One region of the Pseudoalteromonas sp. 78C3 genome, then DNA from elsewhere that is predicted to be linked to it. Evidence: predicted binding sites of a transcription regulator. Region 1 holds the regulator's gene; each other region holds the start of a gene.
The links. The regulator LexA, encoded in region 1, represses DNA repair genes until DNA is damaged. The targets are predictions, from matches to a motif close to TACTGTATNNNNATACAGTA.
Positions count from the first base shown of each region.

Region 2: CXF76_RS06570 (SulA-like leucine-rich domain-containing protein) is a predicted target of LexA. The motif match lies at 1,423-1,442, and genes of this name have one in related genera.
Region 3: CXF76_RS19045 (exonuclease domain-containing protein) is a predicted target of LexA. The motif match lies at 1,952-1,971, and genes of this name have one in related genera.

Region 1 is NZ_PJAV01000121.1:13,416-16,702, forward strand. It holds gene CXF76_RS05060 (hypothetical protein) at 238-618, shown strand; gene CXF76_RS05065 (PaaI family thioesterase) at 619-1,059, opposite strand; gene lexA (transcriptional repressor LexA) at 1,227-1,844, shown strand; gene coxB (cytochrome c oxidase subunit II) at 2,328-3,287, shown strand, end outside.
Region 2 is NZ_PJAV01000127.1:36,186-39,472, reverse strand. It holds gene CXF76_RS06580 (NCS2 family permease) at 1-583, opposite strand, end outside; gene CXF76_RS06575 (tetratricopeptide repeat protein) at 702-1,166, shown strand; gene CXF76_RS06570 (SulA-like leucine-rich domain-containing protein) at 1,465-1,899, shown strand; gene CXF76_RS06565 (YchJ family protein) at 1,938-2,417, shown strand; gene CXF76_RS06560 (GGDEF domain-containing response regulator) at 2,492-3,287, opposite strand, start outside.
Region 3 is NZ_PJAV01000173.1:64,477-67,763, reverse strand. It holds gene CXF76_RS19045 (exonuclease domain-containing protein) at 1-1,940, opposite strand, end outside; partial or broken gene CXF76_RS20845 (protein phosphatase) at 2,070-2,249, shown strand; gene CXF76_RS19035 (DUF6445 family protein) at 2,288-3,007, opposite strand; gene CXF76_RS19030 (SapC family protein) at 3,000-3,287, opposite strand, start outside.

The DNA.
Region 1 (3,287 bases):
AAACTATAGCTTACTGTAATCATTTAAAAATAAAAAAGATTACACTTAAATTGCTAACATGACTTATTTGTTTAATTGAGCTGAGTGTTTGATATCCAGCTAGCTTTAAACGCTAAAAAATACTTAAAAGCTGCGAAATATCTATATAAAGTGGTTAATAGAGCATAGTTGATTTGGTATAACGGTAAAACTGCGTTAAAGTTTGCAATGAAATTATTAGAGGATAAATACGAAACGATGTCGGAAATTCAATTTTTAAATGTAGATCTTGAGCTTGAATCAAAGCAAGATATTAGTTTGCTAGTGGCAGACTTGAAAAAAGTCGCGACGATTTTACATTATGACAAAGACGAATACCGTCAATTAGCGCGTATTGAAGCAACAGGTGTAGTAAACACGCCTGACAAAGCAATAAACCATATATGTGAGCTTATTGAATCGTGTTCGCGTAACGCGCTAAAACAATGGTTAAGCTGTTCACGTAGAACGTTTGATATTGGTTTTGAATCAGGCACTTCACCTAAGTGCTTTAATCAAGCCTTAGATGCAGATACACTATTGCGTATATCTGCGATTGGTGCGGGTATGGAAATTACAATTTACCCAATCGAAAAGTAACTATCTTCGCTCTACGACTGCTGCGGTCATTTTTGATACGCAGCACAGCTCATTGCGGCTATTTGTAATTTTTATTTCCCACACTGAACTACGTTGGCCAATATGAAACGCTCTTGCCGTTGCTGTTAAAGTGCCGTTGCGAGATGCTTTTAAATGACTTGCGCTAATTTCCTGCCCCACGCAGTAAAATTTTGTAAAATCGACAACAAAGTTAGCTGCATAGCTGGCAACTGTTTCGGCAAGTACAACGTTAGCACCGCCGTGAACCATTCCCATTGGGTTATGATGCTCAGGAATTGCCGGCATAGTGGCTACTAAGTAATCATCACCAATTTCAGTGACTTCTATTCCCATGGTTTTCATTAATGTTCCTTGGCCATCAATGCCTTGTTCTAACTGCTTGCACAGCTCTAAAGTGATGGGCTGGTACCAAATACTCATAATGACTCCTTTGCTTTTTTAATCATTTATAAACCTAGCTTTAGTTATATCCCTAAAATGTACACAAGTGAAATTACTTTGGCTATTTTAAGGCTTAATTTAAATTTGCGATTTTTATTTAACTGTATATACTCACAGTTAAATGTACTGTATGGAAAACCAGTTGTATGCGACCATTAACGAACCGCCAAGCTCAAATACTCGAACTAATTAAAGTTTTTATTAAAGACACTGGTATGCCTCCTACACGTGCTGAAATAGCGCAAACATTAGGTTTTAAAAGTGCCAATGCTGCTGAAGAACATTTAAAAGCACTTGCTAAAAAAGGCGCAATTAAAATGAAACCAGGTGCAAGCCGTGGTATTCAGTTAATTGAAGAAGAAGAGCCAGAACAATTAGGTTTACCGCTTATAGGGCGTGTTGCTGCTGGTTCACCTATTTTGGCGCAAGAGCACGTTGAAAGTCACTGCAAAATCGATCCATTAATGTTTAAACCGGCTGCAGATTTTTTACTACGCGTTAACGGTATGAGCATGAAAGATATTGGTATTATGGATGGTGATTTACTTGCTGTACATCGTACTCAAACCGCTGAAAATGGGCAAGTTGTTGTTGCCCGCCTAGACGAAGACGTAACTGTAAAACGTCTTGAGAAAGCGGGTCGTAAAGTATTACTTCATGCTGAAAACGACGATTTTGAATCTATTGAAGTAGATCTTGAGAATGAGTCTTTTAATATTGAAGGCTTAGCCGTTGGCGTTATAAGAAACGCTGATTGGATGTGACTTTAAAAATAGCTTTTAAACAAGCAGTTTTATAAATGCGTACTAATTAGTACGCATTTTCTGTTTTAAATTCGCACTAAAAATAGGGCATAAATAGCTCACTGACAATTTAAGCTGTAAACTTTTTTGCACTTATATTTTCCCCCTCCGAATGCGTTAAACCCCTTTGTTTTGCTCATCTTTTGAACTTCCTGTTACCTAGTTGGTTACTGATTTTTTATTAATTACTCAATATCACCTGATTGTTTTTTATACTAAAACTTGCTTGTTGTTCATTTTTTAGCTAATTATTAATGTGCTGAGCTAATAATAACTCACAGCTTTTTAGTTTTGAGAACACACAATATACACAAACCCGTTGTTGGCGCAGCAAAACCAATCAATATTAAATGAGATTGACTAAAAAAATAAAAATAACGAATTGGCGTTTAAGCCGTATGCCTCTTCGCTTTGCATTCGCAATAGCATCAAAGGAGCCGTCACATGGGTAAACTGACCTCTACCTTGTGGCTTATATTATGTGTTTTTTCGCACCCAGTTTTGGCTAACAGCCAATACAATATGCGCAAAGGCGTAACCGATATAAGCAATAATGTATATCAGCTGCACATGACCATATTTATAATATGTTGTGTGATTGGGGTGATAGTGTTCGCAATTATGTTTTGGGCACTTATTCATCACCGCAAATCTAAAGGGGCTGTACCTGCCCAATTTCACGAAAGCACTAAAGTAGAAATACTTTGGACTGCAATCCCGTTTGTTATTTTAATTGCTATGGCAGTACCAGCCACTAAAACCCTAATTGCAATGGAAGATGCCAGCAAAGCTGATCTCACTATTAAAATTACAGGCTCGCAATGGAAATGGCATTATGAATATATGGGTGAAGATGTAGAGTTCTACTCTATTTTATCTACCCCGCAAGATGAAATCGCGAACCTTGCAGATAAAAATCCTAACTACTTACTTGAGGTTGATAAGCCTCTTGTACTGCCAATAAATCAAAAAGTACGATTTTTAATGACTTCTGACGATGTTATTCACTCTTGGTGGGTACCTGATTTTGCAGTTAAAAAAGATGCGAATCCCGGCTTTATAAACGAAACATGGACGAACATAAACGAAGAAGGTACTTACCGAGGCCAATGTGCTGAGTTGTGTGGTAAAGATCATGGCTTTATGCCTGTTGTGGTGGTCGCTAAATCTGAGGCTGATTTTAAAACGTGGCTTGCAGATGCAAAGCAAGCTAAACAAAAAGCAGCATTAGCAGATGCCGCATTACTTGATAAAACCCTCCCAAAAGAAGAATTAATGACTTTAGGCGAACAAGTATATATGGCCAATTGTGCTGCATGTCATCAGCCTACTGGCATGGGGTTACCGGGTGTATTTCCTGCACTTAAAGGCAGCCCTATAGTGCTTGGCAATATAAAAGATCAC
Region 2 (3,287 bases), on a different contig from region 1:
GTACGCCACTTTTAAAATCGCGATATAAAAGCGCTGCAATTACAAAAAAGCTTAATATAGCCAATAACGGTCCTGGAGAAGTAATGTCGCCCAACTGCACTAATGTTGCCGGGCTTGAGACGATAATGCCTGCATTTTTAAGGGCAATTAATGCTAAAAAAGCACCTATACCCGTTGCGATTGCTCGCTTGAGCACCAGAGGTATGGCATTAATAATCCACTCTCTGACTTTAAATAAGCTTAAAAACAAAAATATACAACCCGACATAAATACAGCCCCTAACGCGGCTTGCCAGGTATAACCCATTCCTAATACGACACCATACGTAAAAAAGGCATTTAGTCCCATACCAGGCGCTAATGCTAATGGATAGTTAGCCCATAAACCCATTATAAAACAGCCTATCGCAGCTGCTATACATGTCGCTACAAATGCAGCCCCTTGATCCATCCCAGCCTCTGCGAGCATAGCCGGGTTTACAAATACAATGTATACCATAGTTATAAAGGTAGTTAGGCCAGCAACGCATTCGCGTTTAACTGTTGAATTATTTTCGCTCAGTTTAAATAAGGCTTCGAACATAATAAACTTGTGATAGTAAAAAGTGGCGAGATTTTAACATAAAAATTATCTTTTACAGGACATTTTACCTTGCTATATACTAAACTGTTAGAGTAGTTAAAATAATAAATGAACCAATATGCTTAAAACAACACCTTGTGAGCAAGACTTAGAGCAACAGCTAGATAATATTTTAGGTTTTGTTACTCAACCCGAAAATACCTCTGTGCCCGTTGATAATAAAAAAGATGAGCAAAGTACGTTAAATAAAGCCCTATATTATTTAAAAAATAATCAAGCTCCATTGGCTGCAAAATGGATGCGGCTTGCTGCAATGGCGGGAAACCATAGAGCACAGTTTTATTTAGGTTTATTCTTTGTGAAAGGTGAAGGCGTGCCACAAAGTGTATTTCATGCTGTAGCTTGGTTAAGCTTAGCAAGTAGCCAAGGGTACGCCCCTGCCACTGCAGCGGTTACAGATATACGCAAACATATCGAAACTAAGCGATTTAAAGATGCTCAATGTTATGCGGCAAGTTTGTACGAACAAATCCACCAACTCCAGTTTTCTCATATGATCCCTCGCACGAGTGAAAACACATAAGCTAACCATGATAGAAGTACTGTATGCAGTGTAAAAAAATACTGTATATGGTTACAAAGATAATCCTATACAGTATAAAACCCCAAAATGAAGACACTGCTCAAAAATTTATTTTTAGAATACCTTCTCAAAAATAATTCCATAACAAGCTGATTAATAAAGAATTATAAATCAAAAAAATAAAAACAATGATCAAAAGCTGAATAACTGTACAAATAAATAGCATAAAAGGCTTGCACGAAAGCACTGTATAAACTACTGTATATAAATACTGTATAAAAACCCAGTGAGTGAAATTATGTTACAGCCTATTACCGTAAGAACAGTTAAAAGTTACCAACAAGATGAGCAAAGCGATTGCGTGAATTTGATTCAAATTGAAGATGAAATTTCAGCGACCTTTGAGCTTTTAAAAGTATTACACCAATACAATAGCTCTAATGCATGGACGTTACTAATTGCTCCAGATCACGTACCTAGCAAAGCTTTACTTGACTCATGCTCTATTGATACAAGTAAATTACTTGTTATTAGACAAAAGCACCTAGTAAATTTAGAGTATGTATTAAATTCTGCATTACATAACGGAAACTTTGCAGCGGTAATTACCTGGACCGATATAGTTAATAACCAACTACTTACGAATCTATCGTTCGATTTAAGTAAAACGAATACAAAACTATACTGTTTTACTAAAAAGTCTCAAACAACAGAGATATCACTCGCCCAATAAGCTTGTTAAACTAATGTTTTAGACTTTGTATTATTATTATGACTTCACTCAATACCACATTATGTTTTTGCAGCAGTGGGCACAATTATGCCGATTGCTGCGAGCCGCTTCACTTATCTGTTAAACAGGCTGATTCTCCTGAACAACTTATGCGCTCACGATTCAGCGCTTATGTTATTAAAAATGCAGAATATGTTTATCAAACCTACGCAAAAGAAAAACAAGCTGAAAATCCGGTTAAAGAAATCAATGATTTTGCTAACAGCTGTCGATTTATAAATCTTGATGTAATTGGGTCAAGCCATGATGGCGATACCGGTACTGTAGAATTTAAAGCCCAATATTTTTATCAAAACTTATTTTGTGAGCTTCACGAAAAATCGCAGTTTATTAAAGAAAACACTCAATGGCGTTATTTAGATGGCACTATATATCCTGTTGAAGATATTAAAGTGGGCAGAAATGATGACTGCCCATGTGGTAGCAATAAAAAGTACAAAAAATGTCATAGCGTGTAATAAATAATCTTATTTAATATTTATCACCTACAAGGTGTTTTTAAGTGGCAAAGTGATTTATTAGCTAGCTAAACTTAAAAACACACTTGGTTACGGCCTTGCATATTGGACTCATACATTTTTTCATCTGCGATCTGCAAGGTGTTTTTGTTATTTACGTACGGTTGTAGGGTTGCACCGCCAATACTAATAGTCACAAAGTCATATTCTGAATATCTGTGTAATATTCCTAAATCGACCACATTTTGTTTAATTTTATCAGCAACACAAATTGCACCTTCAGTGCTTGTATGCGGTAGAACAACTACAAACTCTTCGCCGCCGTAACGCGCAACAAAATCGGTTGGCCTTTGCAAACTATTAGTAATAGTTTGTGCAACAAGGTTTAAAACCGTATCGCCTTGCACATGACCATAAAGATCGTTGTATTGCTTAAAGTAGTCTATATCGATGAGTAATAGTGCGTAGTCGACTTTTTCTCGTAAGGCGCTTCGTTCCATTTTAGAAAAATGCGCATCAAAATAACGACGATTGAATACCTTTGTTAAATCATCTAGAAATACTTTTTGATTGAGTAAGTCATGTTGTAATTTTAACGTTATATGCGCACGAACTCTTCTAAATAATGTTTCTTTTTTAATCGGCTTTTTAATGAAATCGACAGCTCCGGCTTCCCAGCACTCTTCTTCTTCGTTTTCAAAGGATGTAACAAAAATAACTGGGATATCCTGTGTTTCAGTATTATTTTTTAATTTTAAACATGTATCAATACCACTCATTCCACCCATATTAATATCGAGTAGGATAATATCAGGTAAATCAACATTACAAATTTCTATCGCCTCTTCACCACTTCCAGCAGTTGTCACA
Region 3 (3,287 bases), on a different contig from region 1:
ATAAAGCCATAGTCAAAATTAACGTTATGGGCTACAAAAATACTGCCTGCTAGTTTATCAATTAGTGGCTTTACAACCTCTGCAAATACGGGCGCGTTATAAACCATGCTGTCGCTAATACCAGTTAGTGACGTTATAAATCCAGGTATATGGCGCTCGGGGTTAACTAAGCTAGTCCAAGTATCAATTACTTTACCGTGCTGTACTTTTACAAGGCCTATTTCGGTAATACGGTTACCGCCTTTTAAGCCGCCCGTGGTTTCTATATCAACTACGCTGTAAATACGGTTTGGGTCTACAAACCACTTAACTGCGGCAATATGTACCGTAAAGCCCACATTTTTTAAATTATCTATGGTGGTAAGTTGGTTGCGCCTAAGCTTATCACCTGGGGCTTTTACCTCTTCAAAATGTACTTGGCCATTATTAATTACCATTAAGTCGGGGTAGCCGTCTTTTAGCTGTAAATAATGTTTGCTCATAGCCGTTAAATGAGTAATTAATGCCTCAAGTGGGCTGTTTAAAATAAGCGCTTCTAGTGGCTCTAATAAATTGCTGCGCCACCTAAACAAACCGTTAGGTTGATCAAAGTATTGCGCTGCATTTTTGCATACTAAATTAAGCAATGCTTGCGACGTTTGGCACTTTGCTAAGCGCTCATTTATCTGTATTTGCTGCGCTTCATAAAAATTACCAAGCCTTAATACTTGCGGATAAATATCAAACTCATTGCATGGCGGATAAGGCGACTCCACAAATAGCTCATGCCAAAATACCAAACCAAACAAACTTTGCCAAAGCGTGTTTTCGGTATTAAATACCTGCATACCTTGGCGAGTATAATAATCGTTTACGCCCTGCTCTACTTCACCTCGGTACAGTTCATCTATTTCTAGCACGCACTGAGTATCGGCAAGCATGGCACTTAAACGAGAACGTGTTTTTTTATTAAACTTACGCATTAAAAAATCGTCAGCAAAATACAGTAAATCATCAGTGAGCGGGTTTTCGATAATGGCTTCTAATCGAGCTTTTACCCACTCTTTATTGCCAAGCCTGTATTGCTCTCTTATTTGAATTTCTTGTGCTTCGCTATCATCCGCGCACCCTTCTAGTAAGCTAAAAGCAAGTTCGCTATCAACTGCTTTTAGCTGCCTATAAAGCCTAACTAATAATTTATTTTTTAATGCAACGGCTATTGCACCATGTGCAGCTTGCACTAAAACCTGTGACGCTAAAGCAACATAGTCGCTCTCATCTGTTATATTTTTAAATGCTAACCGGTAACGGTTTAATAAATAGTTTGATTGCGCTTCGTCAAGTGTTTCAAAGCGTGACAAGCTCTCACTGTGCCCTTCGCGTGTAGCGGTTAAGCCTAAGTCTCGCATTACAAAACGATTTTGATGATTCACATCTCCACTGCTTAGTTTGCCTGCAAATAAAAACTCAAAATACTCGTAGTAATCACTGCGGTTATTAATTACATACTGGCTATAAAGTGGCGCAAGCTCTTGTGGGCATGCTTTAAAAAACTCACGCGCAATATCCACCAGCGCGCCTTTACCGGCGCTCTTTTTAAAGCTTATTTGCTCGTCGTAATTACTTAGCAACTCAACCAAAGAAGGTTTGGTTAAGTGCGCTAAAAGCTGCGAATAATGCTGCTCGTTTGGCTCAAATAAAATATCGGCTTTTTTAAGCGTATAAATAGCCTGATGCGGTGATGTTATTTCTTCATAATTAAGCGATTGCGCCTGCACCAAATAAGGCTTTCGCGAGTACACACGCGCCAACATGCACTGGCTTTGTTCATCTAGCTGGTTAATTTTACTAATAAATTCACTATGTTTAGGCTCAAGTAAATGCATACATTTACTAGTTACAAACTCAATAAGCTCTCTAAAATGCGCTAAATAGTATTTTGCTGGTAATTCTTTTTTCATAATATCGCCATAACTGTATATAAAAACAGTATCTAGTATTTGCGCTTATTATTCAATCTTAAACTTGTAATCAGTAATGCTTATAGTTGCCATATAAAAATAATGTAGGGTCGATAAGCACTAAATGTAAAAAGCGACATATTACAAGCCATACAACAAAAACAAACCATTGCCATACATTGCAAAGGTGGCACCTGCGGCACAGGGTTGGTCGCTGCACTTATTTTAAATTCGACAGGTTACACATAAGAAGAGGTATACAACCTAGTACAAGGCATTCGCCCTAAAGCACTCACTATAGAGCTGTAAAAAGAGTACTTTGAGAGTTTTAGTCGGTAATAAAAAAGCTAGCGTAAAACAGCAAAGCTACTAATAGTTAAACGCCCATTAACTGGGTCGCAGGCATAACCATTAGACGCGTTTATATTACCGGAATGCAATAAGTTACTTGGGTATATAACTGCGCGATTTAGCTTTGCCTCTACTCTGTAAACTTGCTCAAACAAAGTTGTACTTCCATTTATATATTGTGGATTTTTATGAAGCTTTTGCGCCATGGCTTGTTGCTTAATAGCTTGTCTATAAAGCATAAGCCGCTCTTTTGTTATACGTTCATACCCTAAGGATTTATGCTTATAAAATGAAGTACCACCATGAGTTTCATCACATAAAAAGTGCACCATAGCAAGTTGATTCATATTAGGTGTATCAAAATGAGGGAGCATTTGTATTGGCCTGAGCTTATCAGGCTCAGTGCATGCAATTGAAAAAGCAGAAAGAATTACATCAAACTCGCTTTTATCCGCCATATCAAAGTGCGAATTAATAATTGGCGCAAGCGCTTTTAACCGCTCGATATAACTAAGCGGTGCTGCTTTTCTTACTCCTGGGTAAAAATCACTTTCTTGTGCGCAAAACGATTCTCTAGCACTTTGAGAAAACACAGCAAAATTAATAAGCGCATCTACATTATTTACAAAATCATCAATAACAATAATTGGGGTTTTCTCTTCCCCTACAGTATGTATGTGTAACGCCGTATTTTCGTTTAGTTTAAAATCAATCATCGGCTAAATTAAGCACTGCATTTTTACGCTCTATCAATGGGTATATTTGGCCAAGTGAGGTTATAACAGTATAAATAGCGGGTAATAAAGCGCTTTGATGTAAAAGCGTAATTTGATCACTATTAAGTTGTGCGAGTCTTTCTTGGTTAATAATGTATAGGCCGTTTAACTTTATTTTTTGACTGTTCTGAAACGTTACCTCAAGCGATAATGGCTGCAGTAACTCATACTGTAACAAGGTATCAATTAACTTTTTATTGTCTATTTCGCCTTGTAATAA